2 regions of the Exiguobacterium sp. R-39 genome follow, and region 2 is predicted to be linked to the other one. Evidence: a T-box and tRNA genes for the amino acid it is inferred to sense, from the RefSeq annotation. Region 2 holds a T-box; the other holds one or more tRNA genes.
The links. The T-box of region 2 lies ahead of tyrS (tyrosine--tRNA ligase). A T-box ahead of a tRNA ligase gene usually reads a tRNA of that ligase, here a tRNA-Tyr.
Positions count from the first base shown of each region.

Region 1: it encodes a tRNA-Tyr, which carries the amino acid that the T-box ahead of tyrS (tyrosine--tRNA ligase) is inferred to sense. The anticodon was not compared.

Region 1 covers NZ_CP187965.1:146,060-160,659, forward strand. Annotated here, with positions in the region: gene ACP26N_RS00865 (KinB-signaling pathway activation protein) at 1-393, shown strand, start outside; rRNA gene ACP26N_RS00870 (16S ribosomal RNA) at 735-2,296, shown strand; tRNA gene ACP26N_RS00875 (tRNA-Ile) at 2,379-2,455, shown strand; tRNA gene ACP26N_RS00880 (tRNA-Ala) at 2,475-2,547, shown strand; rRNA gene ACP26N_RS00885 (23S ribosomal RNA) at 2,665-5,579, shown strand; rRNA gene rrf (5S ribosomal RNA) at 5,627-5,742, shown strand; tRNA gene ACP26N_RS00895 (tRNA-Asn) at 5,759-5,833, shown strand; tRNA gene ACP26N_RS00900 (tRNA-Glu) at 5,836-5,910, shown strand; tRNA gene ACP26N_RS00905 (tRNA-Thr) at 5,924-5,996, shown strand; tRNA gene ACP26N_RS00910 (tRNA-Tyr) at 6,031-6,114, shown strand; tRNA gene ACP26N_RS00915 (tRNA-Lys) at 6,119-6,191, shown strand; tRNA gene ACP26N_RS00920 (tRNA-Gly) at 6,198-6,269, shown strand; tRNA gene ACP26N_RS00925 (tRNA-Ala) at 6,282-6,357, shown strand; gene rocF (arginase) at 6,579-7,487, shown strand; gene sigW (RNA polymerase sigma factor SigW) at 7,613-8,176, shown strand; gene ACP26N_RS00940 (anti-sigma factor) at 8,198-8,812, shown strand; gene cdaA (diadenylate cyclase CdaA) at 8,893-9,753, shown strand; gene ACP26N_RS00950 (CdaR family protein) at 9,753-11,039, shown strand; gene glmM (phosphoglucosamine mutase) at 11,069-12,424, shown strand; gene glmS (glutamine--fructose-6-phosphate transaminase (isomerizing)) at 13,095-14,600, shown strand, end outside.
Region 2 covers NZ_CP187965.1:2,278,335-2,292,934, forward strand. Annotated here, with positions in the region: gene ezrA (septation ring formation regulator EzrA) at 1-816, opposite strand, end outside; gene ACP26N_RS11995 (GAF domain-containing protein) at 1,036-1,521, shown strand; gene rpsD (30S ribosomal protein S4) at 1,747-2,346, shown strand; gene ACP26N_RS12005 (biotin transporter BioY) at 2,462-2,989, shown strand; gene tyrS (tyrosine--tRNA ligase) at 3,039-4,286, opposite strand; T-box leader at 4,335-4,536, opposite strand; gene ACP26N_RS12015 (transglycosylase domain-containing protein) at 4,687-7,353, shown strand; gene acsA (acetate--CoA ligase) at 7,484-9,187, opposite strand; gene ACP26N_RS12025 (GNAT family N-acetyltransferase) at 9,334-9,966, shown strand; gene ACP26N_RS12030 (acetoin utilization AcuB family protein) at 9,978-10,610, shown strand; gene ACP26N_RS12035 (acetoin utilization protein AcuC) at 10,607-11,800, shown strand; gene ACP26N_RS12040 (FixH family protein) at 11,907-12,671, shown strand; gene ccpA (catabolite control protein A) at 12,722-13,732, opposite strand; gene ACP26N_RS12050 (bifunctional 3-deoxy-7-phosphoheptulonate synthase/chorismate mutase) at 13,890-14,600, opposite strand, start outside.

The DNA.
Region 1 (14,600 bases), 950 kb from region 2:
ATTTTCCGGGGAGCTAAGCTATGGGACCGGGTCCAAATCGTCTTAATCGCCTTTGCGTTATTCGACGGGATCTATCTTCGGGGACTTGCTTTCGGATTTGAAAAAACGAACCTCTATATTGGAGAGATGGTTGTCTTATTGCTCATCGCATTTTTTGTCGCTCGGACGAAAGCACGCGAGACAAACTTCACGGCATTCGTGCCGACACTCTTTTTGATGACAGTCATCACGTTGATTGAATGGGTGCCAGCTCTCCAGGCGACACAAGACAAGCGAATGTTGTGGGCAGCGCTTGCCACATTACTTGTTTGTAACGCCTATCAAATTCTGATGTTGCATCGACTGCAAGAAAAACCAAATTCAGCTAATGCTGCGTCTGGCAAAAGAGCGTAAAAGAAAGGGCGCCGTTCTACCGTTTGATCCGGTTAGAGCGGCGTCCGTCTTTTTTTAATATTTTTTTAGAAAAACAGTTGACGAAAAAAACAAGAGTTGATATATTAATACATGTCGCTGAGGCACACGCCACACGGACACGTCGAAAACGAAAAAAACTTACGAAAAAAGTTATTGACACCAGTTAATACTTTACTGTAAGATTTAAAAGTCGTCAAACGACATATCGGACTTTGAAAACTGAACGATGAGGCAAAAAAACGTATCTTCGGATACAAACAATGAATGAAGCGCAAGCTTCGTCAACGTGACTTCGGTCACACAACGAGCAAGTCAAACACTTTATGGAGAGTTTGATCCTGGCTCAGGACGAACGCTGGCGGCGTGCCTAATACATGCAAGTCGAGCGCAGGAAGCTCACGGAACTCTTCGGAGGGAAGTGAAGGGAATGAGCGGCGGACGGGTGAGTAACACGTAAGGAACCTGCCCCAAGGATTGGGATAACTCCGAGAAATCGGAGCTAATACCGAATAGTTCTTCAGACCGCATGGTCTGATGATGAAAGGCGCTCCGGCGTCACCTTGGGATGGCCTTGCGGTGCATTAGCTAGTTGGTGGGGTAATGGCCCACCAAGGCGACGATGCATAGCCGACCTGAGAGGGTGATCGGCCACACTGGGACTGAGACACGGCCCAGACTCCTACGGGAGGCAGCAGTAGGGAATCTTCCACAATGGACGAAAGTCTGATGGAGCAACGCCGCGTGAGTGATGAAGGTTTTCGGATCGTAAAACTCTGTTGTAAGGGAAGAACAAGTACGAGAGGTAATGCTCGTACCTTGACGGTACCTTGCGAGAAAGCCACGGCTAACTACGTGCCAGCAGCCGCGGTAATACGTAGGTGGCAAGCGTTGTCCGGAATTATTGGGCGTAAAGCGCGCGCAGGCGGCCTTTTAAGTCTGATGTGAAAGCCCCCGGCTCAACCGGGGAGGGTCATTGGAAACTGGAAGGCTTGAGTACAGAAGAGAAGAGTGGAATTCCATGTGTAGCGGTGAAATGCGTAGAGATGTGGAGGAACACCAGTGGCGAAGGCGACTCTTTGGTCTGTAACTGACGCTGAGGCGCGAAAGCGTGGGGAGCAAACAGGATTAGATACCCTGGTAGTCCACGCCGTAAACGATGAGTGCTAGGTGTTGGGGGGTTTCCGCCCCTCAGTGCTGAAGCTAACGCATTAAGCACTCCGCCTGGGGAGTACGGCCGCAAGGCTGAAACTCAAAGGAATTGACGGGGACCCGCACAAGCGGTGGAGCATGTGGTTTAATTCGAAGCAACGCGAAGAACCTTACCAACTCTTGACATCCCCTTGACCGCTTGAGAGATCAAGTTTTCCCTTCGGGGACAAGGGTGACAGGTGGTGCATGGTTGTCGTCAGCTCGTGTCGTGAGATGTTGGGTTAAGTCCCGCAACGAGCGCAACCCCTATCCTTAGTTGCCAGCATTTAGTTGGGCACTCTAGGGAGACTGCCGGTGACAAACCGGAGGAAGGTGGGGATGACGTCAAATCATCATGCCCCTTATGAGTTGGGCTACACACGTGCTACAATGGACGGTACAAAGGGCAGCGAGACCGCGAGGTGGAGCCAATCCCAGAAAGCCGTTCCCAGTTCGGATTGCAGGCTGCAACTCGCCTGCATGAAGTCGGAATCGCTAGTAATCGCAGGTCAGCATACTGCGGTGAATACGTTCCCGGGTCTTGTACACACCGCCCGTCACACCACGAGAGTTTGCAACACCCGAAGCCGGTGAGGTAACCGCAAGGAGCCAGCCGTCGAAGGTGGGGTAGATGATTGGGGTGAAGTCGTAACAAGGTAGCCGTATCGGAAGGTGCGGCTGGATCACCTCCTTTCTAAGGAAAACGTCCCTTACGGGACATGCCCATCGTTCAGTTTTGAGAGTCCGATCTCTCAATTGAACAACCCATTTTGAATGGGCCTATAGCTCAGCTGGTTAGAGCGCACGCCTGATAAGCGTGAGGTCGGTGGTTCGAGTCCACTTAGGCCCACCATTCAATTTTATAATCTCATGGGGCCTTAGCTCAGCTGGGAGAGCGCCTGCCTTGCACGCAGGAGGTCAGCGGTTCGATCCCGCTAGGCTCCATTTGTCTTTTCCTGACGGAGAAGGCACTCGCACCTTGAAAACTGAAGACATCAACAAGACATCAAATTTTTTATAACCATGTCATTAGACGTGTGTTCTTAGAATACCAAAATGCTAGATCAAGGTATGAAGGGCGTACGGTGGATGCCTTGGCACTAGGAGCCGATGAAGGACGCGACGAACAGCGATATGCTTCGGGGAGCAGTAAGTATGCTTTGATCCGAGGATTTCCGAATGGGGGAACCCACCATCCGTAATGGGATGGGACATGTTACATGAATACATAGTGTAGCGTGAGGCAGACCCGGGGAACTGAAACATCTAAGTACCCGGAGGAAGAGAAAGCAAATGCGATTCCCTGAGTAGCGGCGAGCGAAACGGGAACAGCCCAAACCGGAGAGCATGCTCTCCGGGGTTGTAGGACACTCTATACGGAGTCAAAAAGGAAGACAGTAGGTGAACGACCTGGAAAGGTCGGCCGAAGAAGGTGACAGCCCTGTAGCTGAAACTGTTTTCCCTCCAGAGTGGATCCTGAGTACGGCGGGACACGTGAAACCCCGTCGGAATCCGGGAGGACCATCTCCCAAGGCTAAATACTCCCTAGTGACCGATAGTGAACCAGTACCGTGAGGGAAAGGTGAAAAGCACCCCGGAAGGGGAGTGAAATAGATCCTGAAACCGTATGCCTACAAGTAGTCAGAGCCCGTTAATGGGTGATGGCGTGCCTTTTGTAGAATGAACCGGCGAGTTACGATAGCGCGCGAGGTTAAGCTGATGAGGCGGAGCCGTAGCGAAAGCGAGTCTGAATAGGGCGCCATAGTGCGTTGTCGTAGACCCGAAACCAGGTGATCTACCCATGTCCAGGATGAAGGTCAGGTAACACTGACTGGAGGTCCGAACCCACGCACGTTGAAAAGTGCGGGGATGAGGTGTGGGTAGCGGTGAAATGCCAATCGAACCTGGAGATAGCTGGTTCTCCCCGAAATAGCTTTAGGGCTAGCCTCGAGGTTGAGAGTTCCGGAGGTAGAGCACTGATTGGACTAGGGGCCCCCACAGGGTTACCGAATTCAGTTAAACTCCGAATGCCGGCAACTTATACTCGGGAGTCAGACTGCGAGTGATAAGATCCGTAGTCAAGAGGGAAACAGCCCAGACCGCCAGCTAAGGTCCCAAAGTGTATGTTAAGTGGAAAAGGATGTGGCGCTGCCTAGACAGCTAGGATGTTGGCTTAGAAGCAGCCACCATTCAAAGAGTGCGTAATAGCTCACTAGTCGAGTGGCGCCGCGCCGAAAATGTAACGGGGCTAAACATACCACCGAAGCTGCGGATTCCGTAAGGAATGGTAGGGGAGCGTTCCAAACCGCTGTGAAGCTGTACCGTAAGGAGCAGTGGAGCGTTTGGAAGTGAGAATGCCGGTGTGAGTAGCGAAAAGAGGGGTGAGAATCCCCTCCGTCGAAAGCCCAAGGTTTCCTGAGGAAGGCTCGTCCGCTCAGGGTTAGTCTGGACCTAAGCCGAGGCCGAAAGGCGTAGGCGATGGATAACAGGTTGATATTCCTGTACCACCGATCCACCGTTTGAACAATGGGGGGACGCAGGAGGATAGTGACGCATGCGGATGGAAGTGCATGTGTAAGTTTCGAGACCGTCTGATTGGCAAATCCGTCAGGCACCAAAGTCGAGGAACGATGCGGAGTCCCGTAGGGACGAAGGTCACGATTTCACACTGCCAAGAAAAGCCTCTAGTGAGGTGGAAGGTGCCAGTACCGTAAACCGACACAGGTAGGCGGGATGAGAATTCTAAGACGCGCGGGATAACTCTCGTTAAGGAACTCGGCAAAATGGTCCCGTAACTTCGGGAGAAGGGACGCTCTACATGAGTAGAGCCGCAGTGAATAGGCCCAAACGACTGTTTAGCAAAAACACAGGTCTCTGCTAAATCGCAAGATGACGTATAGGGGCTGACGCCTGCCCGGTGCTGGAAGGTTAAGGGGATGGGTTAGCGCAAGCGAAGCTTTGAACCGAAGCCCCAGTAAACGGCGGCCGTAACTATAACGGTCCTAAGGTAGCGAAATTCCTTGTCGGGTAAGTTCCGACCCGCACGAAAGGCGTAACGATTTGGGCACTGTCTCAACGAGAGACCCGGTGAAATCATAGTACCTGTGAAGATGCAGGTTACCCGCGACAGGACGGAAAGACCCCATGGAGCTTTACTACAGCCTGATATTGAGGCTTTGTGCATGATGTACAGGATAGGCGGGAGACGTCGAGACCGGAGCGCCAGCTTCGGAGGAGTCACCCTTGGGATACCGCCCTTCATGCATAGAGTCTCTAACTCGCAGCCGTCATCCGGCTGGAGGACCGTGTCAGGCGGGTAGTTTGACTGGGGCGGTCGCCTCCTAAACAGTAACGGAGGCGCCCAAAGGTTCCCTCAGAATGGTTGGAAATCATTCGTAGAGCGCAAAGGCAGAAGGGAGCTTGACTGCGAGACCTACAAGTCGAGCAGGGACGAAAGTCGGGCTTAGTGATCCGGTGGTTCCGCATGGAAGGGCCATCGCTCAACGGATAAAAGCTACCCTGGGGATAACAGGCTGATCTCCCCCAAGAGTCCACATCGACGGGGAGGTTTGGCACCTCGATGTCGGCTCATCGCATCCTGGGGCTGGAGTAGGTCCCAAGGGTTGGGCTGTTCGCCCATTAAAGCGGTACGCGAGCTGGGTTCAGAACGTCGTGAGACAGTTCGGTCCCTATCCGTCGTGGGCGCAGGAAATTTGAGGAGAGCTGTCCTTAGTACGAGAGGACCGGGATGGACGCACCGCTGGTGTACCAGTTGTTCCGCCAGGAGCATCGCTGGGTAGCTACGTGCGGACGGGATAAATGCTGAAAGCATCTAAGCATGAAGCCCCCTCCAAGATGAGATTTCCCTTTGAGTAATCAAGAAAGACCCCTCAGAGACGATGAGGTAGATAGGTCACGGGTGGAAGCATGGCGACATGCGGAGCTGAGTGATACTAATCGGTCGAGGCCTTGTTCTAGCAGATGCATTGTTGATGACTTCAGTTTTGAGGGCGCGAGCCCGTCGTCTGGTGACGATAGCCAAGTGGTCACACCCGTTCCCATGCCGAACACGGAAGTTAAGCACTTGAACGCCGAAAGTAGTTGGGGGCTTCCCCCTGTGAGGATAGGACGTTGCCAGGCAATTCTTTTTATTTATTCCGCAATAGCTCAGTGGTAGAGCAACCGGCTGTTAACCGGTAGGTCGTAGGTTCAAATCCTACTTGCGGAGCCAATGGCCCGTTGGTCAAGCGGTTAAGACACCGCCCTTTCACGGCGGTATCACGGGTTCGATTCCCGTACGGGTCACCATTTTTATTTTTTTGCCGGTGTAGCTCAGCTGGTAGAGCAACTGACTTGTAATCAGTAGGTCGCGGGTTCGACTCCTGTTGCCGGCACTGTTTTTTTAATTGTATAGTTCCTAGACAAACTGGGGGGGTAGCGAAGTGGCTAAACGCGGCGGACTGTAAATCCGCTCCCTCGGGTTCGGCGGTTCGAATCCGCCCCCCCCCACCATGTCGAGCCATTAGCTCAGTTGGTAGAGCATCTGACTTTTAATCAGAGGGTCGCAGGTTCGAATCCTGCATGGCTCATATTTTGCGGAAGTAGTTCAGTGGTAGAATACGACCTTGCCAAGGTCGGGGTCGCGGGTTCGAATCCCGTCTTCCGCTTTTTATGTTTTTGGGGCCTTAGCTCAGCTGGGAGAGCGCCTGCCTTGCACGCAGGAGGTCAGCGGTTCGATCCCGCTAGGCTCCACCAAATTTTGCTTAAAGATCTTAAGCGAGTTTCGTTCGTCTTAAGTTTTTTTATACTTGAAATGCCTGCAATTCATGTACGTACGCGAAAGCACTGTGAGAAACTCTCACAGTGCTTTTTTGTCGTCTGATCTTGTATAATCATGCGTCATCGTGTTGAGTTGAACCACCGTATTGTTACCGCTTACAATTAAGGCAACTTACTAAGTAAAGGGGAACACGTCGATGAACATTGCATATATCAGCGTACCGTATCGTTATGGTCAAGGAAAACCGGGGACAGAGCAAGGACCAGCTGCTGTTGAACAAGCAGGACTACTCGAAACATTGGCAGTACACGGACAAGAAGCAGTTCGCTATGGGGAAGCGGCTGTTTTGTCTGAAGATGCTGTCCGGGAAGAAGATCCGCAGCTGAAACGTCTGGAAGGCGTTGTCCATACGACAAACGATTTGCACTTACTTGTACGTGAGGCGCTGACAGAGCAACGTTTTCCGTTACTCGTCGGAGGGGATCACAGCATGGCAATCGGAACGATCGCCGGTCTGCGGCAAGTCGTACCGCGTCTCGGTGTCATCTGGTTTGATGCACACGGGGACTTGAATACACCTGAGACTTCTCCATCTGGTAACATTCATGGAATGCCGCTTGCTGTCGCGTTAGGGGAAGGACATCAGCGGTTAACGGAGATCGGCGGCAGTGAGGTCAAACTGCAACCGGAACACCTCGTCTTTATCGGTTTACGCGATGTGGATGCAGGAGAACAGGAACTGATTGACCGTCTTGGTATTCGTGTCTATGATATGGAAGCGATTCGGACACGCGGGATGGATGCCATCATGGAAGAAGCAGTTGCCTATTTAAAAGAAACCACGGATGCGTTTTATCTCAGTTTCGACATGGACGGGCTCGATCCAAGCCTTGTCGAAGGAACCGGGACACGGGTCGCAGACGGAATTATGCTCGACGATGCGCAGACGGTCCTACGTCATTGTGCAGAGCAGGACGAGTTCATCGCGGCAGAATTCGTAGAAGTGAATCCATTGCTCGAAGAAGGAAACGGGACAGCGATTCTTGCAAATGAGTTGATTGGAAACTTGCTCCAGTATATGCGGACCCATCGTTTAGTAAAATAATGGATAGAACTTGAACTCTTTTCGTCAGGGTTCAAGTTTTTTTTGTTACAATTCAAATTGAGATGAAACATTTGTTGGTCGACTCCGTATAAGAGATTGACCGCATAGAGCGGGGGGTATTTAAAGTGGAAGAAACAACACTACGCTTGATTGAGCGAGTGAAGCAGGGAGACCGTGATGCATTCGCGGCACTTGTTGATCTATATAAAGAAGGGGCTTTTTTAGTCGCCTTCCGTGTCTTACGGGATCGAATGGAAGCAGAAGATGCTACACAAGAAGCCTTCATCCGCGTCTTTACAAAAATTGAATCGTATAATGCCCAGTGGAAGTTCCGGACTTGGTTATATCGGATCGTGACGAATGTTTCGATTGACCGGCTCCGTAAGAAACGTCCGGATTATTCCCTTGACGCTGAGATGTCAGGGACTGAAGGACTAACGTTGTATTCCCAGCTCGAAAGCAAGGATCAGTTGCCGGAGGATCAAGTCATTGATTCGGAACAACGACAAGATGTGGGAGAGGCGATCGCCGGCTTGCCGGAAAAATACCGGGTTCCACTTGTTTTGAAATACATTGAAGATCTTTCACTCAAAGAAATCAGTGAGATGATCGATTTACCCGTCGCTACAGTTAAAACCAGAATTCATCGGGGACGCGAAGCGCTGAAAAAGCATTTCGGCAAACGATGAGATGAGAAGGAGGCACTCACCATGACACGAGAAAAAGTGTATGAACGGATACAGGATTATTTAGACCAAAACCAACCTCCAGAAGACTTCAAACGACTTGAAGCGGAGTTACGGGAAGCGAATGCGATGGACGAGTTCGAAGAGTATCGGCTCCTCGATGCAGAGTTACGCGCGCTTTCAGCACCCAAGCTTTCGGCGGATTTTACATCCCGCGTGCTGGCACAATTGCCCGAACAGGTGGACCAACCGAATGTGACTCCGCTTAGGAAAACATCCCGTTTTGGCGGGAAAATGAAGCAGTACCCGTTGCTTGCTGCAGCTTCGATTTTCATGTTACTGTCTGTCGGCAGTCTTGGCGGCTACCTGACACAGGAAGAACATGACTTATCGTATACGAATGTACCGGGAATCGTGGCAGAGAACGGCGAAGTCGTTGTACCGGAAGGCGTTACCGTCAACCAGGATCTTTATGTCGAAGGCGGAAATGTCCGGATTGAAGGCAAGGTCAACGGAGACGTGATGACCGTCGACGGAAAAGCATATACCGCGAGTGCCGGGAACGTCACAGGCGAAATCAAACAAATTGATCAACTCTTTGAACGGGTCTGGTACGGAATTAAACGAATCTTTGAATGAGTCAAGTGGGACGAGTCTAACTCGTCCCTTTGTGCTATAATGAAAGCTGTTTAAATCAGATGAGATAGGGGGCACGGTTGGTGAATTACTTCAACTGGCAACCACTTCAATTTCAATTGTTGAAACTGGGAGAAAACGTACATTGGTACGATTATATTAATGATGTGATTGATATCGCGGTCGTGACATTCGTCATTTACCGTCTGATGATCATTGTCAAAGGCACAAAAGCAGTTCAATTGATCAAAGGGATTTCGGTCATTTTGATCAGCTGGTTCTTAAGCGGATTCTTCGGACTGAAGACGTTACAATTTCTGCTGAACCAAATCATCACGTACGGTCTGCTCGGGATTATCATCATTTTCCAGCCAGAGTTACGCCGGGGGCTGGAACATCTCGGTCGAACGAGTAAATTCTTTTCGCGGAGTGCCATCAGTGACGAAGATGAACAAGTCCGGATCGTCGATGCGCTCGTGACATCTGCTCAATACATGTCCAAACGCCGGATTGGAGCACTCGTTACGATTGAGCGGGAAACGGGTCTCAGTGAATATGTTGAGACGGGCATTCCGCTCGGATCACAAATTACGAGCCAGTTATTGATCAATCTTTTTATTCCGAATACACCACTGCATGATGGAGCGGTCATCGTCCAACAAGGGAAACTGGCAGCTGCTGCTTGTTACCTGCCGCTTTCTGAGAGTGCACATATCTCAAAGGATCTCGGGACGCGTCACCGGGCAGCAATCGGTGTCAGCGAAGTGACGGACAGCGTCACACTGGTTGTATCGGAAGAAACAGGTGGTGTTTCCCTTGCCATCAATGGTCGTTTGTACCGGGAGCTTGATGAAGCATCACTCCGGACGAAGTTACTGGAGACGATTGTCAAAGCCGAACCGACGAATACTTCCTTCTTGAATTGGATGGGGGCGAAAAAATAATGTTCGAAAAATGGTTCAATGAACGCTGGTTTCTCCGCATCGTTGCGGTTTTGCTTGCCGTCATGCTCTACCTGATGGTGGCAGGAACCAATTCGACCGTCAAAAGTGATGCGGCGAGCCTGTTGCCGATTGCCGGTCAAGGCTCAGCAAAGTTTGACGTACCGGTATCAGTCAATTATGATGAAACGCAGTGGGTCGCCTATAATATTCCAAAAACCATCGAGACGACGGTTAAAGGACCATCGAGCAGTTTGACGATGCTTCGGCTCGTTAAAGACTTTGGTCTGTCGATTGACTTGACGGGGCTGGATCCAGGGTATCACCGCGTACGACTATCTGCCGACGGGTTTGGTAAAGATGTCGAAGTGACACCAAAACAGGAAACGATTGAAGTGTTCCTTGATAAAAAAGTCACGAAAGAAGTTCCTGTTCAAGTGGCGTTGCTGAACAAAAATAAAATCGCAGAAGGATATGTTGTCGGTGAAGCACAGCCGACCCGTCAAACGGTCTCCGTGACTGGCGGGGCAGAAAAACTTCAGGCGATCACAGCAATCCAAGTTCCGATTGATGTGACGGGCCGGGCTGAGACGTTTACGGAGTCCTTTAACGTCAAGGCAACGGATGCGAACGGAAATGCCATCAGTGCTACTTATGATCCGGAACAACTGGAAGTCACAGTTCCAGTCTATAAAGAAAGTAAAACCGTTCCGATTAACGTCGAAACCAAAGATACTGTCAAGAAAGGCTACAAAGTCGTCAAGATTGTTCCCGTTACGACAGAAGCCCGATTGTATGGAACAAAAGAAGAGTTGTCGCGGATCGGTTCCGTTTCGACGGAACCCGTTTCCTTAAAAGGATTAACGAAGACGGTCGATCGGACGATCAAACTGATTGAGCCTGACAACGTGACAGCAATGGAACCAACTTCGATTACAGTCAGCATCGTCGTCGAGAAGGAAAATGCCAAAGCGACGACAGAAACTGTCGAGGATCGGGCAGAAAAAACAATTTCCGGTGTGATGGTGACATTAAACGGATTCGATGAGTCGAAGTATACGATTGATTACGAACAGACGATTGATCTCGTCGTCCGTGGAAGTGAAGCGGATCTTGAATCGATTGATGCAACAGATATTAAAGCGGTCATTGATGTGACCGGCTTAAAAGAAGGTACACACGGCTTACCGATTTCATATCAGACGTCAAAAGCGTTCGACGTTCTTCGTCCGGATCATATGGATATCACGCTCAAAGCGATTCCCCGGACATCGGTTCAAGCCAATTAAATCAACTTTTTGAAATGAGGAAATAAAACATGGGTAAGTATTTTGGAACTGACGGCGTCCGCGGCGTCGCAAACGTAGAATTGACACCTGAATTGGCATATCGTCTTGGCCGTACAGGCGGTTATGTCTTAACGAAACACGAAAGTACACGTCCGAAAGTATTAATCGGCCGTGATACACGTGTCTCCGGACAAATGCTTGAGAATGCCTTGATTGCCGGACTCCTGTCAATCGGAGCGGAAGTCATGCGTCTTGGTGTCATCTCGACACCGGGTGTCGCGTACTTGACGAAAACAATGGATGCGACAGCGGGCGTCATGATTTCCGCGTCACACAACCCGGTCGAAGACAACGGAATCAAGTTCTTCGGTTCAGACGGCTTTAAGCTCGATGATGCGACAGAACTTGAAATCGAAGGGTTACTGGACGAAGCGGAAGATACGTTGCCGCGTCCGTCCGGCAAAGAACTCGGATTCGTCCACGATTACTATGAAGGTGCACAAAAGTACCTTCACATGTTACGCCAGACATCAGATGAAGATTTCTCAGGCATCCATGTCGCCATCGACGGTGCACACGGTGCAACCTCAAGCCTCGCACCACGACTGTTCGGTGACCTGGAAGCGGAAGTCTCGACAATCGGAACGACACCAAACGGTTTGAACATCAACGAAGGTGTCGGATCAACACACCCGGAACACCTCGCGGCATTCGTCCTTGAAAAGGGCGCACATGTCGGTCTGTCATTTGACGGTGACGGCGACCGCTTGATTGCAATCGATGAGAACGGCGAAATCGTCGACGGCGATAAAATCATGTTCATCTGCGGAAAATACCTCAATGAAATCGGCCGCTTGAAAGACAATACAATCGTTGCAACAGTCATGAGTAACCTCGGCTTCCATAAGACGGTCGCAGAACACGGCATGACAGCATTACAGACAGCAGTCGGTGATCGCTATGTCGTCGAAGAAATGCGTAAAAACAACTACACACTCGGCGGCGAGCAGTCGGGCCACATCATCTTCATGGATTATTCCACAACAGGAGACGGAATGCTTTCAGGCGTTCAACTTCTGCAAATCATGAAGGCGACAGGCAAAAAGTTGTCGGAACTTGCAGCCGAAATGCCGGTCTTCCCGCAACGTCTCGTCAACATCCGCGTGTCGGATAAAAACGGTGCGATGAACGGTCCGGCTGTTCAAGCAATCATTGCCGAAGTGGAAGCGGAAATGGCCGGCAACGGTCGGATCCTCGTCCGCGCGTCAGGGACAGAACCACTTGTCCGTGTCATGGCGGAAGCGCCGACGCAAGAAGCATGTGATATGTATGTAGAGCGGATTGCGAACGTTGTCCGTGAAAACTACGCGTTACAGGAAAACTGAGTGAACGGAAGGAGCAGATGAAAATCTGCTCCTTTTTTTATTGGTACGATTTTCAGGGAGAAGGTGACGAAGTGCTGTTTTCACGTGCTTTTCTCAGGCGGAACGCAAGCTAGCTGTCGTCTTTGACAACCGGGTCTTGCCTTCTCCTGACGGAAGCAGAGCTTCCTCTTCCTGTAGAAGTCGCATGAAAAATGCATTTCTATTGTCGTGTGATAACACAGCATCATCAAACAGACAAAAGACAAAAGACAAAAGACAAAAGACAAAAGACAAAAGACAAAAGACAAAAGATCAAAAAGTAAAGCAAAAAATAAAAAAAGAGTTTTTTACAAAATCTAGGTATTAGAGGTATCGTTTAGAAAAATATCGGGAATAGTTACAAATACGTTACCTTTCTTGCTTTTTCTAAATAAAGTTCGTATGATTGTAAAGTCGGACAGAAACGGGGTCGGACAGAAATGAAAGCGCCAGGGCTGACTATGTGATAGGCAGCTGACGAGGTGGGGGTTTATCGAATCATTCGGCGGATGCCTCCCGGTACCATGTCAGTACCGTAAACTCATCTGAAATCGTTTAAGTGATTAGACGGACAGGCAGATGCGTGATGACAACTCTCGACAAGAGCCGTTTCCTCTTCAGGGAAATACTTGTAAATGGGAGAGAATGTATTATGTGCGGTATCGTAGGTATGATTGGACAGGTTAACACAAAGGAAATTTTATTAAAGGGACTCGAAAAGCTCGAGTACCGCGGTTATGATTCGGCTGGTCTTGCGTTCGTCAACGACGGCGTTCAAGTCCATAAAGAAGTCGGCCGGATTGCTGCGCTACGAGAAGTCGTTCCTGCAGAAGCAGACGGTCTTGTCGGAATCGGTCACACACGTTGGGCGACACACGGTGTCCCGAGTGTACCGAATGCCCACCCGCACCAAAGTGCTTCATCACGTTTCACACTCGTGCATAACGGTGTCATCGAAAACGATGAGCAGTTAAAAGCAGAACTCAATGTTGATTTACTCAGCGACACAGATACAGAAGTCATCGTTCAGATGATTGAAAAGAACTTTGCTGAGACAAATGACGTCGTCGAAGCATTCCGTCAAACACTTCGTGTGCTTCACGGTTCATACGCACTTGCGTTGATCGATGCTGAAAACCCGGACGTCTTATATGTCGCTAAAAACAAATCACCGCTTCTCGTTGGTCTCGGTGACGGTACGTTCAACGTTGTCGCATCTGACGCAATGGCAATGCTTCAAGTAACGGATCAGTTCGTTGAGTTGCATGACGGCGAAATGATCATCTTGACGCGTGACAGTGTCACAATCCAGGACTTAGACGGAAACGTCAAAGAGCGTGAGGCGTATACAGCAGAAATCGATGCATCAGACATCGAAAAAGGCACGTACGCGCACTATATGCTCAAAGAAATGGACGAGCAGCCGGCAGTCATCCGGAACATCGTTCAGAAATACCAAAACGAGTCAGGCGAAATCACACTCGATCAATCGGTCCGTGATTTAGTCCTCGGACGTGACCGTGTCTACATCATCGGTTGCGGAACAAGCTACCATGCAGGATTGATCGGAAAACAATTGATCGAACAAATCGCGGGTATCCCGACAGAAGTGCACATCTCGTCTGAATTCGGCTACAACATGCCGCTTTTGACTGAGAAACCACTCTTCCTCTTCCTTTCACAATCAGGTGAAACAGCGGACAGCCGTGCGGTTCTCGTCGAAGCGAAAAAACTCGGTCACCCGGCACTGACAATCACGAACGTTGCAGGATCTACTCTGTCACGTGAAGCGAACGCAACACTCTTGTTGCATGCAGGTCCTGAAATCGCCGTAGCGTCAACAAAAGCGTATACAGCACAAATCGCTGTTCTCGCAGTCCTTGCGTTTGACCTTGCTCAAGCAAAAGGTGTCGAAGTTAACTTCGATCTCATGAAAGAACTCGGAAAAATCTCAAGCGCAATGGAGTCCGTCATGTCACAAAAAGAACGGTTCCAGGAAATCGCTTCAGAATACTTGTCTGAATCACGCAATGCGTTCTTCATCGGTCGTGGTCAAGATGCGTATGTCGGAATGGAAGGGGCTCTCAAGCTCAAAGAAATTTCGTACATCCAAGCAGAAGGTTATGCCGGCGGCGAATTGAAACACGGTCCAATCGCT
Region 2 (14,600 bases):
TTCGAGCTTCTTGACGAGACTCAAACGTTGTTCTTCAAATCGTTTGATATCAGATTGCATACCGAGTGGTTCAAGCGGATACCCATCTAATGTCATCTCTTTATAGCCGGCTCCGAGCTGATCAATGCGCTGTCTCAATTCGTGAGCGAGTGTCTTCCACTGCTGTGGAATCACTTCGACGAGTTGACGTGTTTCTTCTACTTTTGTTTCAAGTAACAAACTTGTCTCATAGGCTTTCGTCACTTCACCCGCTTCTTCAAAGGCAACCATCTCAATCCGTAACTGGTCAATCTGTTCCGCCTGTTCTTCCAATTTAGGTAACGCAGGTCCGAATGACGTCGCCTGCAACAATAACGATTTACGAATTTGACTGGAGTTTGTTTCGCCTTGTGCCTTAAGCTCCGCCAAGACCGATTGATTTGTCTTGAACGTCGACATGTCTACCAGCATCCCATCAATTAATCCCTCGAGTTCGGCAATTAATTGTTCTGTTACCTCCAGATCATTTTTAACCGCAACAAACCGGTAACGATCCAGCCCTTCTTCCGCTCGATATAATGTCTCATCGATTTGTGCGACGTGGACTGTCACTAACTCCTCCCATGCCTGATGCCAGGAAGTGAATTTCGTCTCCGTCTCACCCGCCATCGGGAGTTCCTTCAGTTCTTGCAACTCCTTCGGAATCGACGCGCTGATGATTCCTTGTTTCCGAAGATCAAGTTCATCGATTTTCGTATAATATTTTTTCCGACTGATCATGCTAAACAGCATGACGAGTAATACGATGACGATGACACCAATCACCCATGCCCACATTTGCTACGACCTCCACCCTATCAAGCGACTTTATATTTTGAGAAATTCGCTTTAATCTTATCCTTATAATAGTATAGCGCAACCGATTTGCATAGATTTACTCGGGCTTTTACTAATTTCTTCCGAATTTTTAGCCGGGTTTCTTGAAATCAATTGTTTGTCAGTCGTGTGAAAACCCGATAAGATGATTAAAATATGATTTTTCAGGAGGAATTCTATATGTTTGAGACAACGACTTATGATGGTGACCGGACAAAACAATACGAAATGCTGAATAAACAGCTTGATGCGTTACTGACTGGGGAAACGAATCAGATTGCCAACCTTTCAAATGCAAGTGCCTTACTCGGTCAATTTCTCGACCGGACGAACTGGGTCGGGTTCTATTTAATGGACCCGGAACAAAACGAGTTGGTCCTTGGTCCATTCCAGGGACTGCCGGCGTGTGTCCGGATTCCGCTCGGACGGGGAGTTTGCGGAACAGCCGCTCAGGATCAAACAACACAACTCGTCATGGATGTCCATGCGTTCCCGGGACATATCGCCTGTGACGCAGCAACTAATTCGGAAATCGTCGTGCCGTTGATCAAAGACGGAAAAACGATCGGCGTCCTCGACATCGACAGTCCTGAACTCAACCGCTTCGACGAAACGGATCAAGCCGGTCTTGAAGCATTCAGCGAAATTCTTCTTCGCCATATTTGATTGACAGCAGGAATCAGCAGACGTATACTTGTAAAAGTGCAGAAATGATAACGATAGCGGTCAAATCGCTTACGTATCACATTTCATGACTCGGCTTTGCCGGAGGGGCATCGTGTAACTTTGCTATCAAGCGAGGGTGCCACATCATGAAATGGGCGTAACGTGGGTTTGATGGCGTTATTATTTTTATGCAAATAATAACGAACACTAAGGAGGAGTCTTATTATGGCTCGCTATACAGGTCCAGCTTGGAAACTTTCACGTCGTCTCGGTATCTCACTTACTGAAACAGGAAAAGAAATCGCAAAACGTCCGTACGCTCCAGGACAACACGGTAACAGCCGTCGCAAAATGTCTGAGTACGGTCTCCAACTTCAAGCGAAGCAAACGCTTCGTCACATGTACGGAGTAAACGAACGCCAATTCAACCGTATCTTCAACGATGCTGGCAAAATGCCTGGTATCCACGGTGAGAACTTCATGTTCTTACTTGAAGCACGTCTTGACAACGTTGTTTACCGTATGGGTATGGCTCGTACACGCCGTGCTGCTCGTCAGCTCGTCAACCACGGTCACATCCAAGTTGATGGCGCTCGCGTCGACATCCCGTCGTTCCGCGTGAAACCAGGTCAAACGATCTCAGTTCGCGAAAAATCAAAGAACTTTGTCGTTATCAAAGAAGCACTCGAAGTTGCACCAGCAACTAAAGACTTCGTTACTTTCGATGCTGAGAAGCTCGAAGGAACGTTCGTCCGTCTTCCAGAGCGTTCTGAATTGAACGATCAAATCCAAGAACAACTCGTCGTTGAGTACTACTCACGTTAATCAGTTGTTTCAAGCATCCACTCCGGTGGGTGCTTTTTTTGTTTCCCTTTTTCACGTTTTGTGTTAACCTTTATTTTATATTGGTTAACACAAAACATAGAGGACGTGTCATCTTATGAAAACAAAAGATCTTACATTTATCGCTTTAGGTGCTGCCATCATTTCTGCGGTCAGTTTACTGCCGCAACTTCAACTCGTCGGTCCGGTACCAATCACGCTTCAAATGCTCGCCATCATGACGGTCAGTGCCATTCTCGGTGCGAAACGCGGTGGACTGGCTGTCCTGATCTTCTTATTGCTTGCCGCTGCCGGTCTTCCCTTACTTGGTGGAAAAGGAGGACTTGCCCCATTCGTCGGTCCGACCGTCGGTTATCTGATTGCGTTCCCGATTGCCGGTTTCTTCATCGGTCTCGTCGCTGAAAGGACACGCCGTTTCATTCCGCTATTCATCGGGATGCTCGTGTTTGGACTCGGACTCGTTTATCTGCTCGGCACGTTCGGTTTGATGATCGTCTTGCATCTGTCGTTCCTCGATGCCCTGACAATCAACATTCCGTTTATTCTCGGTGATGTCCTAAAAGCGTTGCTCGCAACAACGATCGCCGTCCGTTTGCTTCCCCTTCGCCTGTTCCGTGTCGCTTAAACAAAAAAAACAACGCTGACGAAATCGCCAGCGTTGTTTTTTATTCGCTTCAAGCGTGCTCGAGCACGAAGTATTTCTTTTTCCCACGACGGATGATCGTGAAATCACCAATCGCATCTTGTTTCGTAATCTCTTTTGTCAATTCCTGTTCTCGGTCCCCATTGATGTAAATCGCACCGTTTGTCACATCTTCGCGTGCTTGACGCTTCGACGGACTGATTTGGGCTTCGACAAGGATGTCGACCAGGTTTGTTGCCTCTCCCAGTGCGAAACGTGGCATTCCTTTGAAGGCATCGGCAATATCTTCTGCTTTCAACGATTTGATTTCACCGCTGAACAATGCTTTTGTAATCCGTTCCGCTTGTTCGAGTGCCTCTGCGCCATGAACGAGAACTGTCATTTCTTCTGCCAACCGGCGTTGTGCAACTCGTTTTTCAGGTGCCGTCTCGACTTCCTGTTGAAGGGCGTTGATTTCGTCAGGTGTCAGGAACGTAAAATATTTTAAGAACTTGATGACATCAAGGTCATCGACGTTGAACCAAAACTGGTAAAACTCGTACGGTGTCGTTTTATCAGCATCGAGCCAAACTGCTCCACCGGCCGTTTTCCCGAATTTTTGACCATCCGATTTCGTAACGAGCGGCACTGTGATTCCGAAAGCCTTTTGGTCATGACCGACGCGGCGAATCAATTCCATTCCTGCCGTGATGTTTCCCCACTGATCACTTCCACCGACCTGCAGGCGACATCCTTCATTTTCGTACAGCTTCAAGAAATCGAACGATTGAAGCAACATGTAGGAGAACTCCGTGAACGAGATTCCGTTTTGCAGACGTGAGTCAACGGAGTCTTTCGCCAACATGTAGCTGATCGGGAAATGTTTCCCGATGTCGCGCAAGAAATCAATGATTGTCAAATCCTTTGTCCAGTCAAGATTGTTTGCAATCGTTACGGGATTTTCGCCATCAAGCGGCAAAAAGCGTGACAATTGTCCTTTAATCCGGTTGGCGAATTCTTCGACGATATCCGATGTATTCAATGAACGTTCTGTCGAGCGGCCACTCGGATCACCAATCATTCCCGTTGCCCCTCCGACTAATCCAATCGCCTGGTGTCCCGCTTGTTGGAAACGTTTTAACACAAGAATCGGCAATAAGTGTCCGATGTGGAGTGAATCTGCTGTTGGATCAAATCCAGTGTATAGTGTCGTCGGACTTTCAAGTAATTCTTTAATTCCTTCTTCGTCCGTCATTTGACTGATCAATCCGCGAAACTCTAAATCTTCCAGTAACGTCATCTGTCTTCCCCCTAAAATAGTCTAAAAAAAACCGTCCCCTCGTCTGAACGAAGGGACGGAATATTCCGTGGTACCACCCTAATTGCATGAACCTCATGCCACTTAGATTGCCGATAACGGGGCAGACCGCCTGATTTCTCAAGAAGCTCCTGGAAGCATAATTCATGAAGCGCTATGTCCTAGTTCGCAGCACCACTAGGTCTCTGATACAGGGAGCGGTTCATTACTTTTTTCCAATCACAGCTGATTCTACTATACTTTTGATTAAGATGTTTCCATGATACGTTGAAGCAGAATCCACTGTCAAGCCATTTTCTAATACTTCAGTTATGGTATAATACGTCTATCTGTGATTTAATGTTAATTTACACCCAAGTTTAAGATGTAAAGGAGATCATTTATGCGCGAGAACTGGTTCAAGTTTTGGAATCATCCCCGGACGAAAGCCGTTCGGCACTGGTCGAATATCACATACGACGTATCTTGGAATATCATTTTATTCCTCATCATAGGGGTCTTGTTAGTCGGAAGTTTTTCTGTCGGAGCAGCGGGCGGTTATTTCGCTTCGCTTGTCAAAGATACAAAAGCACCGAAACTGACAGAAATGAAACAACAAGTAAACAGTTATGCCATTACGAGTGAGATTTATTGGGGAAGTGGCGAAAAGCTGACGAACATTGCCACGGACGAAGAACGTCAACCTGTCAATATTAAGGAAATTTCTCCTTATCTGCTCGATGCTGTCCTATCGACAGAAGATGTTGATTTTTATGAGCATGATGGAGTCGTACCAAAAGCTACATTACGTGCCGTCTTACAAGAGGTGACGAACTCGTCTTCCCGGACAGGCGGAAGTACGTTGACACAACAGTTGATCAAAAACCAAATCCTCACGAATGAAGTCTCGTTTGAACGGAAAGCCAAAGAAATCATTTTGGCTCTGCGTCTCGAAAATGCGATGACAAAAGATGAGATTCTGCAAGCTTATCTGAATGTCGTTTCGTTTGGTCGAAATTCACTGGGACGAAATATCGCCGGAATCGAAGCTGCGTCACGTGGTGTGTTTAACAAACCGGCCAAAAAACTGACGTTACCACAAGCTGCTTTCCTCGCAGGTATTCCAAAAAATCCTTACTACTACACACCTTACCTTCAAGGTGGAGTGGTCAAAAAAGATTTGACGCCGAGTACCAACCGGATGAAAACGGTCTTAAAGCGAATGTATGTCGCGAAAAGCATTACAAAAGCACAATATGAGAAAGCTGTAAAATACGATATTACAAAAGATTTTTCTAAAACATCAAAACGTTCACGTGATACGTATCCGTATGTCTATGATTTAGCTGAAAAAGAAGCACTTAAAATCATGACAAGCTATTTCATGAAACAGGACGGGATCAAAGAAGATGAGGTTAAACCTTCTGAACTTGCCGAAGTCAAAGCCAATTATCGGGATCAGGCATTGATTGCGATGCGACAAGGCGGATATAAAATTCATTTGACACTGGATAAAAAGATTCACGAAGCGATGCAAACACCGGCTAAAAATGCGTCGAACTTCCCGAGTGCGCCGCAATACAAACAAGTCGTCAATCCAAAAACGAAAAAGACAGTCACGAAAAAAGATCCGGAAGAAACCGCTGCTGTCATGGTTCAAAATGAAACAGGTCGGATTTTAGGATTTGTTGGTGGACGTTATATGGATGGAACAGCCGATGACTTCAACCGTGCTTTCCAGGCGAAACGTCAAATCGGTTCGACTGCTAAACCAATTCTTGTTTATTCGAACGGAATTGAAAATGGATTAATCACACCGGCATCGACCATTAATGACGAAGAGTATTATTACCAGACCGTTCCGCGTCAACCCGGTGATAATCCAATCAACAATGAAGGCGGACGTTACCGTGGAAACGTCACCGTACGCGAAGCATTGGAACTGTCTCTAAACGTTCCTGCCGTTAAAACGTACGAGAAGATGAATATGTCGAATTCGATTCAAAAATTAGTCGATATGGGAATTGAAATTCCGGATAATATCCGCTATGCCCCATCTGCCGCTTTAGGAACGATGGAAATTACACCAGTTGAACTTGCCGGAGCTTATGCAACGCTTTCCAACTACGGTGAATACGTCAAACCCTATGTCATTTCGAAGATTACGAAAGACGGTAAAAACATCTATAAAGCAAAATCAAAGAAAAAGCGTATCTACCAAGATCGTACCGCTTATTTGACGCTTGATATGATGCGGGGTGTCTTTGATAAAGGAACGGCGCAATATGCCAATTCATTACTCAAGGTACCTGGTGATTGGGCAGGTAAAACCGGGACGACCAATGAAATCAAAGACTCGTACCTGGTCGGTTCAACACCTGGTGTCACCCTTGCCGTCTGGACCGGACATGACCAAAACAACTCATTGATGGGTGCAACCACGTACTATCAACGGACACAAAATCTTTGGGCTCAAATGGCGAATCTGACGTATAACGCAAACAGCAGTTACTTTAAGTCAGGTGCCCGATTCAATCAGCCGGCCTCTGTCAGTGCAGATGACTTCAAAAACACCGGTCGTTTCAAAGAGGAAGACCAAAAGAAAAAAGAAGCGGAAGCAAAGAAAAAAGCAGAAGCAGAAGCAGAAAAGAAAAAACAAGCCGAACAAGATAAAAAGAAAGCGGATGAAGCAAAAGCCAAAGCGGAAGCGGATGCCAAACAGAAAGCGGACGATACAAAAGCCAATGCCGACGCGGATGCTAAACAGAAAGCAGACGAAGCAAAAGCGAAAGCCGATGCGGATGCCAAACGCAAAGCAGACGAAGCAAAAGCGAAAGCCGATGCGGATGCCAAACGCAAAGCAGACGAAGCAAAAGCGAAAGCCGACGCGGATGCCAAACGCAAAGCAGATGAAGCAAAAGCGAAAGCCGACGCGGATGCCAAACGCAAAGCGGATGAAGCAAAAGCGAAAGCCGACGCGGATGCCAAACGCAAAGCAGATGAAGCAAAAGCGAAAGCCGACGCGGATGCCAAACGCAAAGCGGATGAAAAGCAGAAAAACGCTGAGTAATCTAAGTTCCGTCACTAAAGCATCGACTCTAAAAGAGTCGGTGTTTTTTTAGTTTCCGTTCAAAACAAAAAACAAGACCACCTACTTCCGCTTTCTCCGGAAATAAGTGGTCTGTTTTTATAAGATAAACTTAGTCTTCCATCGTCGAAAGATCTCCTGTTTCAAGATTCAATTCCCAAGCCTTTAAGACACGGCGCATGATTTTACCGCTGCGTGTTTTAGGCAGTTTATCGCGGAAGTCGATTTCGCGAGGAGCCGCGTGGGCTGCCAGCCCCTCTTTAACGAATTTTTGGATTTCTTGTTTAAGTTCTTCTGTCGGCTCATATCCATCTCTTAGCGAAATGAAAGCTTTGATGATTTCACCACGAACCGGATCCGGTTTCCCGATGACACCCGCTTCTGCAACAGCCGGATGCTCAACCAAGCGACTTTCTACTTCGAATGGTCCAACACGTTCTCCGGCAGTCATGATCACATCATCGACACGACCTTGGAACCAGAAGTAGCCTTCATCGTCCATATAGGCCGAATCACCTGATACATACCATCCTTTGAAGAAATACGACTCGTATTTTTGTGGATTGTTCCAAATTTGACGCATCATCGAAGGCCATGGTGTTTTTAACGCTAAATTCCCCATCCGGAAAGGAGGCAACTCGTTTCCTTGATCATCTACAATCGCTGCTTGCGTTCCCGGAATCGGTTTCCCCATCGATCCTGGTTTGATATCCATTGATTTGTAGTTACAGATCATCATAGCACCCGTCTCCGTCATCCACCATGTATCGTGAATGCGTTGATCGAAAGCTTCTTTTCCCCACCGGATGACTTCCGGGTTAAGTGGTTCTCCGACCGAAAGGACATGCCGTAAACTGGACAGATCATGTGTATTTGCAATTTCCGCCCCAGCACCCATCAACATCCGGAAAGCTGTTGGTGCACTGTACCACACAGTCACTTTATATTTCTCGATGACACTGTACCAGAAGTCAGGATTAAATCGACCGCCAACGACAACATTCGTCGCACCGTTCAAAAAAGGTGCAAAGATACCGTAGCTTGTTCCTGTGACCCAACCTGGATCAGCTGTACACCAATAAACATCTTCTTCTTGTAAGTCGAGGACCCAACGTCCTGTCATCATATGTTGAATCATTGCGTTCTGAACATGTAAGACGCCTTTCGGTTTACCGGTCGAGCCCGATGTATAATGAAGGATTAAACCATCTTCCCGGTCTAACCAGACCGGTTCAAATGATTCCGATGCTTGATTGAACGCTTGTCGGAAATCCTTGATTTTATCATCTTCCTCTACGTCTTCATCAACTAAGAGAATCTGTTCGAGTGATGTCAGTTCATCACCAGGGACGCGTGGTAATAATGCTTTTGTCGTAATCAACATTTTTGCTTCCGAATCCAACAAGCGATCCCGGACTGCTTGTTCCATGAAAGCTTCAAATAACGGGCCGACGATCGCACCGACTTTCAACGCACCGAGTAAAGCAAAATACAATTCCGGCGAACGTGGCATGAAAATGAAAATCCGATCTCCAGCTTCGATACCCGCATCTTTTAAGACGTTGGCCGCTTTATTTGTCATTCGTTTCATATCAGCATACGTAAACGTTTGTTCCGTTGTCCCGTCAAAATAAATCAGCGCCGTCTTATTGGCACGTTCACCTTCTGCATGACGATCGATTGCTTCGTAGGCCATGTTGACTTTCCCCGTCGTCGACCACGAAAAATATTGTTCCGCTTCTTGCCAATCGTATGAATCTGAACCATCATATTCGGATAACCAATGCTTCCCCGGAAGCGCTTTCAAAACTTTCATGTCTCGTTCCTCCCCTTCGCTGTTCTCTCCTACATTATAAGCTAGTTAGCCTGTAGTTCAATCAATTTGCCGTCAACTTGTTAAAAAATCCCTCTCTTTCTTTCTCTGCTTTCGATTATAATGAACAGGAAGGTGGTGACGCTTACATGTTTGAAAAACAATTCAATCATCGTACTCATGAAACATCGCTTGGTCCAGTAGAAATCGAAGGACCAGTCACAAGCCAGGTACTTGCTTCTTATACACTTGATCCAGGCCTAACAGCTTTTCGACAACCTGCGGAACAGCATGAAGCACTCGTTGAAATCGCCGCTTTGGAAGAAGGACGTATCATCATCGCCCGACAAGGAAATGACATCATTGGCTATGTAACGTTTCTGTATCCCGATCCTTATGAGACATGGAGCGAGGGGAATAATCCGTATATATTGGAACTCGGTGCCATCGAAGTAGCGGCCCGCTTCCGGGGACAACAAATCGGTAAAAAACTCTTAGAAGTTTCGATGCTTGATCCAGCGATGGAACAATATTTAATTTTAACGACAGAATATTATTGGCACTGGGATTTAAAAGGAAGTGGTTTGTCTGTTTGGGATTACCGTAAAATCATGGAAAAAATGATGAACCACGGTGGGTTGGTCTTTTTCCCGACGGATGATCCAGAAATCGCCTCGCACCCTGCCAACTGTTTGATGGCACGAATCGGTAAACATGTCGCACCTGAAGTCGTCGCGCATTTTGATGCATTACGGCTCCGTCGTCGCTTCATGTACGATTAAGGAGGGCTCGCATGTTAATCGAACAAATCATGAAGACACATTGTATTACGATTCAACCTACAAACTCGATTGCTCACGCTGCCGAGTTGATGCGCCGTCACCAAATTCGGCATTTGCCTGTGATAAATGCCCGACAGGAACTGTTAGGCTTAATTGGTCTGCAGGAGATACAAAGTGCCAGCAGTGTGTTTCACCCGGAAACTTTTTTAAAGGATAAACAAAATGCGGTATCAAGCATCATGCAACGAATACCAATCACGGCTCACCCTCTTGATTTCATCGAAGATGCGGCTGTCTTATTTTATGAACATCGCCTCTCCTGTCTTCCGATTGTTCGGGGACGTCGCTTAGTCGGTTTAATAACAGAAACGGATTTGCTCCGGACCTTCGTCCAATTAACCGGTGCACTAGAACCGAGTTCACAAATCGAAGTCCGTGTCGAAAACACGGCAGGAACACTCGCTAAAATCGCTGGACTCCTGGCGAAAACAAACGTCAATATTTTAAACGTCTTAGTCTATCCGACAGATGATCCATACGTTCGGATCGTTGCTTTTCGTGTCCAAACGATGAACCCGATTCGCGTCATCGAAAAATTACGAAAGGAAGGATTTGATGTGGTTGGTCCTGATATGAGCCGATGAAAGAGTTTGCTTATGTATACAGCAAAGAAGAGGCTGCCTACCGCTTCTCCGACTCCCATCCGTTTAATCCGATTCGACTCGAATTAACCCTGTCCTTATTGGAAGCAACCGGTGCCCTCGAGAATATCGACTGCATCGTCCCCCGTCCGGCAACAGACGAGGAATTATCGTTGATTCACGATCCGGATTACATACAGGCGGTGAAACTCGCAGGACACGGCGAACTTTCTCCGATGAAGGCGCAAATGTACGGATTAGGAACCGAAGACACCCCTCTTTTTGACCAGATGCATGAAAGTGCAGCCTTGCTCGTCGGCGGAACGATTGAAGCATGCGAGCTTGTCCTGTCCGGTCAATACCGGCGGACATTCCATATCGGAGGAGGTCTGCATCACGGCTTTCGCGGACGGGCTTCCGGTTTTTGTATCTACAACGACACTGCCGTCGCGATGGCAGCCATGATTCAAAAATACGATTGCCGGATTTTATATGTCGATACCGATGCCCATCACGGCGATGGTGTTCAATGGGCGTTTTACAACCGGGCGGATGTCATGACGTTGTCACTTCATGAAACCGGACGTTACTTATTTCCCGGAACCGGAATGGTGACGGAGCGTGGAGCAGAAGAAGGTTATGGTTGGAGCTGGAACGTTCCCTTTGACGCCTTTACGGAAGACGCTTCTTTTTTACATGCCTACCGGACTGTCCTGTTTGAAGCATGTGAACTCTTTAAGCCGGATTTGATCATTACTCAAAATGGCGCCGACGCACATGCCCTTGACCCGTTGACCCATCTGTCGTTAACGATGGAGAGCTACGAACAGATTCCTCAAATCGCCGTTGAGGCTGCTGACCGGTACACAGGCGGCCGGATTGTAGCTTTAGGTGGTGGCGGTTACGACTGGTACCGCGTCGTCCCTCGCGCCTGGAGTCAAGTATTTGCTGCTTTAACGAATCAATCTCCCTTCCAGGGGAATCTTCCGGAAGAATGGATTAAGCGATGGCAGAAAGAGAGTCCGAATGTTCCGGTGACATGGGCCGATCCTGTTCCACTGTATCCGATGATTCCTCGTCGTCCGGAAATCGAAGAAAAAAACTGGGAGACCGTTAAACGATTACTGTGGCCGTTCGTCGATGATTCTAAAAAAGAACACTTATCGTTCTCCTCCCCTTATTCAAATGATTAAAAATGTCTTGTTCTTTTCACAATTACTTCGTGGGCATTTCACAAGTTCTTGTTATACTAAATAAGCTTTCATTACTTTATTTAGTAAACGAAAATTGGGGGAATCCGTGTTGAAGAAAAAAACAATAGGCTTCATGGGGATGTTTTTCGCGACAGGACTTTTGCTTGCCGGATGCGCGAATGACAAACAAGCAATGGATCACGATACAATGCAAGGATCCGGAAAAAAAACAGTCGACGTTAAGGTTGATGTACCGGCGAAGACGATGGAAAATCAAAAAGTGGTTTTCCAAGCGACAGCACTTGAAAATAAAAAGGCTGTTAATCTGGAAAACGTAGCTTTCGAAGTCTGGAAAGCGGATGAAAAAGAAGCGGTTCATCAAAAGTTTAAAGCGGCATTGAAAAAGACAGGTACTTATCAAGCCGAAGCCAAGCTTGCTGAAGGCGAATACGAAGGACTTTATCATATCAATGATAAAAACGGACTTCACCATATGGATAAAATCTCATTCGTCGTCATGGACCACTCGCACGAAGGCGCGAAAAAGAACACGACTGAACATACACACAAACACGCTACCGTTGAAGGATTATCCGTTCATTATATGGGTGCTAAAACAGTGAAGGCCGGGGCAAAATTCCCCGTCTCCTTTCATGTCTTTCTAAACGGCACACCACTCAAGGCAGATGTTCAAATTGAAGTCATCGAACCCGGTGTCGAAAAACATACGTATCTGCCGCTCACTAAAAAATCAGATCAATACGTAGGTGAAGTCTCGTTGACACATCCAGGAGAGACCATCGTCCGACTTCATGTCGAGAACGATCAATTACACCATCACCAAGACCAAACGATAGTCGTTAAACGATGAAAAAAAGTCTGTTTCTTTTCCGGTTGGAAAAAGAACAGACTTTTTTTTGATCAAGAACGGGTAGAATCCCGTTGTTCGATTCGGTGTGGTAAGGTCACATCGTTTGTCTCGATTTCTTCTTTGTTGAGGATTTTCGTCAACAAACGCATTGAAACGGCTCCGATATCATACATCGGTTGAACGACCGTCGTCAGTTTTGGACGAATCATCGTTGCAAGACGCGTGTTATCATGACCGATGACTTCGAAGTCTGCCGGAACTTGATGACCAGCGTCTTGAAGAGCATGAATGACACCAAGCGCCATTTCATCTGTCCCTGCAAAAATCGCACGTGGACAAGCATCGCCAAGTTCAAGTAATTGGTTCATCGCCTTCATGCCTGAATCGTACGTGTAGTTTCCAAGGACAACATTTTGCTCATCAAACGGTAAATTGGCTTCTTCCAACGCGCTCCGGTAGCCGGCAAATTTCTTTTCTCCATTAATCTGTTGTTCAAGTGGTCCAGTAATGAATCCAATCCGCTTATGACCATTGTCAATCAGAGATTTTACAGCATCATGTGCAGCACTTTCGTAATCAATATTAACGGCCGGAAGATCATAATCTTGGTTTAAAGTAGCCGCCAATACGATTGGAACAGGTGATGTTTTAAATTCACGGACAAGATCTTCATGAAGACGCCCACCCATGAAGATGATTCCATCGACTTGTTTACCAAGTAACGTATTCAACAAATGAATTTCTTTTTCAGGATTTTGGTCCGAGTTACATAGGATGATATTGTACTTATACATCGTTGCAACGTCTTCAATTCCCCGTGCTAAATCTGCAAAAAAGATATTTGAAATATCCGGTACGATGACGCCGACAGTCGTCGTTTTCTTACTGGCAAGACCTCGTGCGACGGCGTTCGGACGGTAGCCGAGTTGATCGATGGCATCCTGTACTTTTTTCCGCGTCGACGGTTTGACATTCGGATTTCCATTCACTACACGCGAGACGGTCGCCATGGAGACCGCGGCTTCCCGTGCGACATCATAAATCGTTATATTACTGTTCAAAACAAATTCCTCCTTATTTTAGACAACCTTTTTGTTTTCATTCTTGTTTTCATTTTTAGGCAACACGAAAGGAAGACAGGAAAAGATAACTTTCTTTTCCCATTCTTCCCTCATTGTAAAACGTTTTCATTCGCTAAAGAACAGTCTTTTTAGAAAATCATTGAACGTTTAGTGCCGGAAAAGTAGAAGTCAGATTCTCGATGAACGAATCGAACTCATTAAAATCTAATTGTTGGTTTGCATCCGATAACGCAAGCGCCGGAAACGGATGGACTTCTACCATAACAGCATCTGCTCCGATCGCATACGCTGCTTTTGCAGTCGGAAGAAGTAAATCTTTACGGCCCGTCGAATGGGTTACATCGACCATGACCGGAAGATGTGTTTCTTGTTTGAGAATCGGAACGGCAGAGATATCGAGTGTATTGCGGGTCGCCCGTTCATACGTCCGAATTCCGCGTTCGCATAAGATGACCTGTTCATTCCCGCTTGCCATGATGTATTCCGCAGCGTACATGAACTCTTCAAGTGTAGCAGACAAACCCCGTTTCAACAGAACCGGCTTGTTCGTTCGCCCTACTTCTTTCAACAAGTCGAAGTTTTGCATGTTGCGGGCACCGACTTGAATGATGTCCACGTAAGGCAGAGCTGATTCAACTGCGCTTGGTGTCATGATTTCAGTAATGACATGAAGACCGTGCGCATCAGCTGCTTTTTTCAACATCTTTAATCCGTCTAATCCAAGACCTTGGAAATCATATGGTGATGTCCGCGGTTTGTAAGCACCGCCACGCATGAAGCGTACACCATGCTTTGCCAGTTGTTCTGCCACCTCAAAGACCTGTTCTTCACTTTCGACCGCACACGG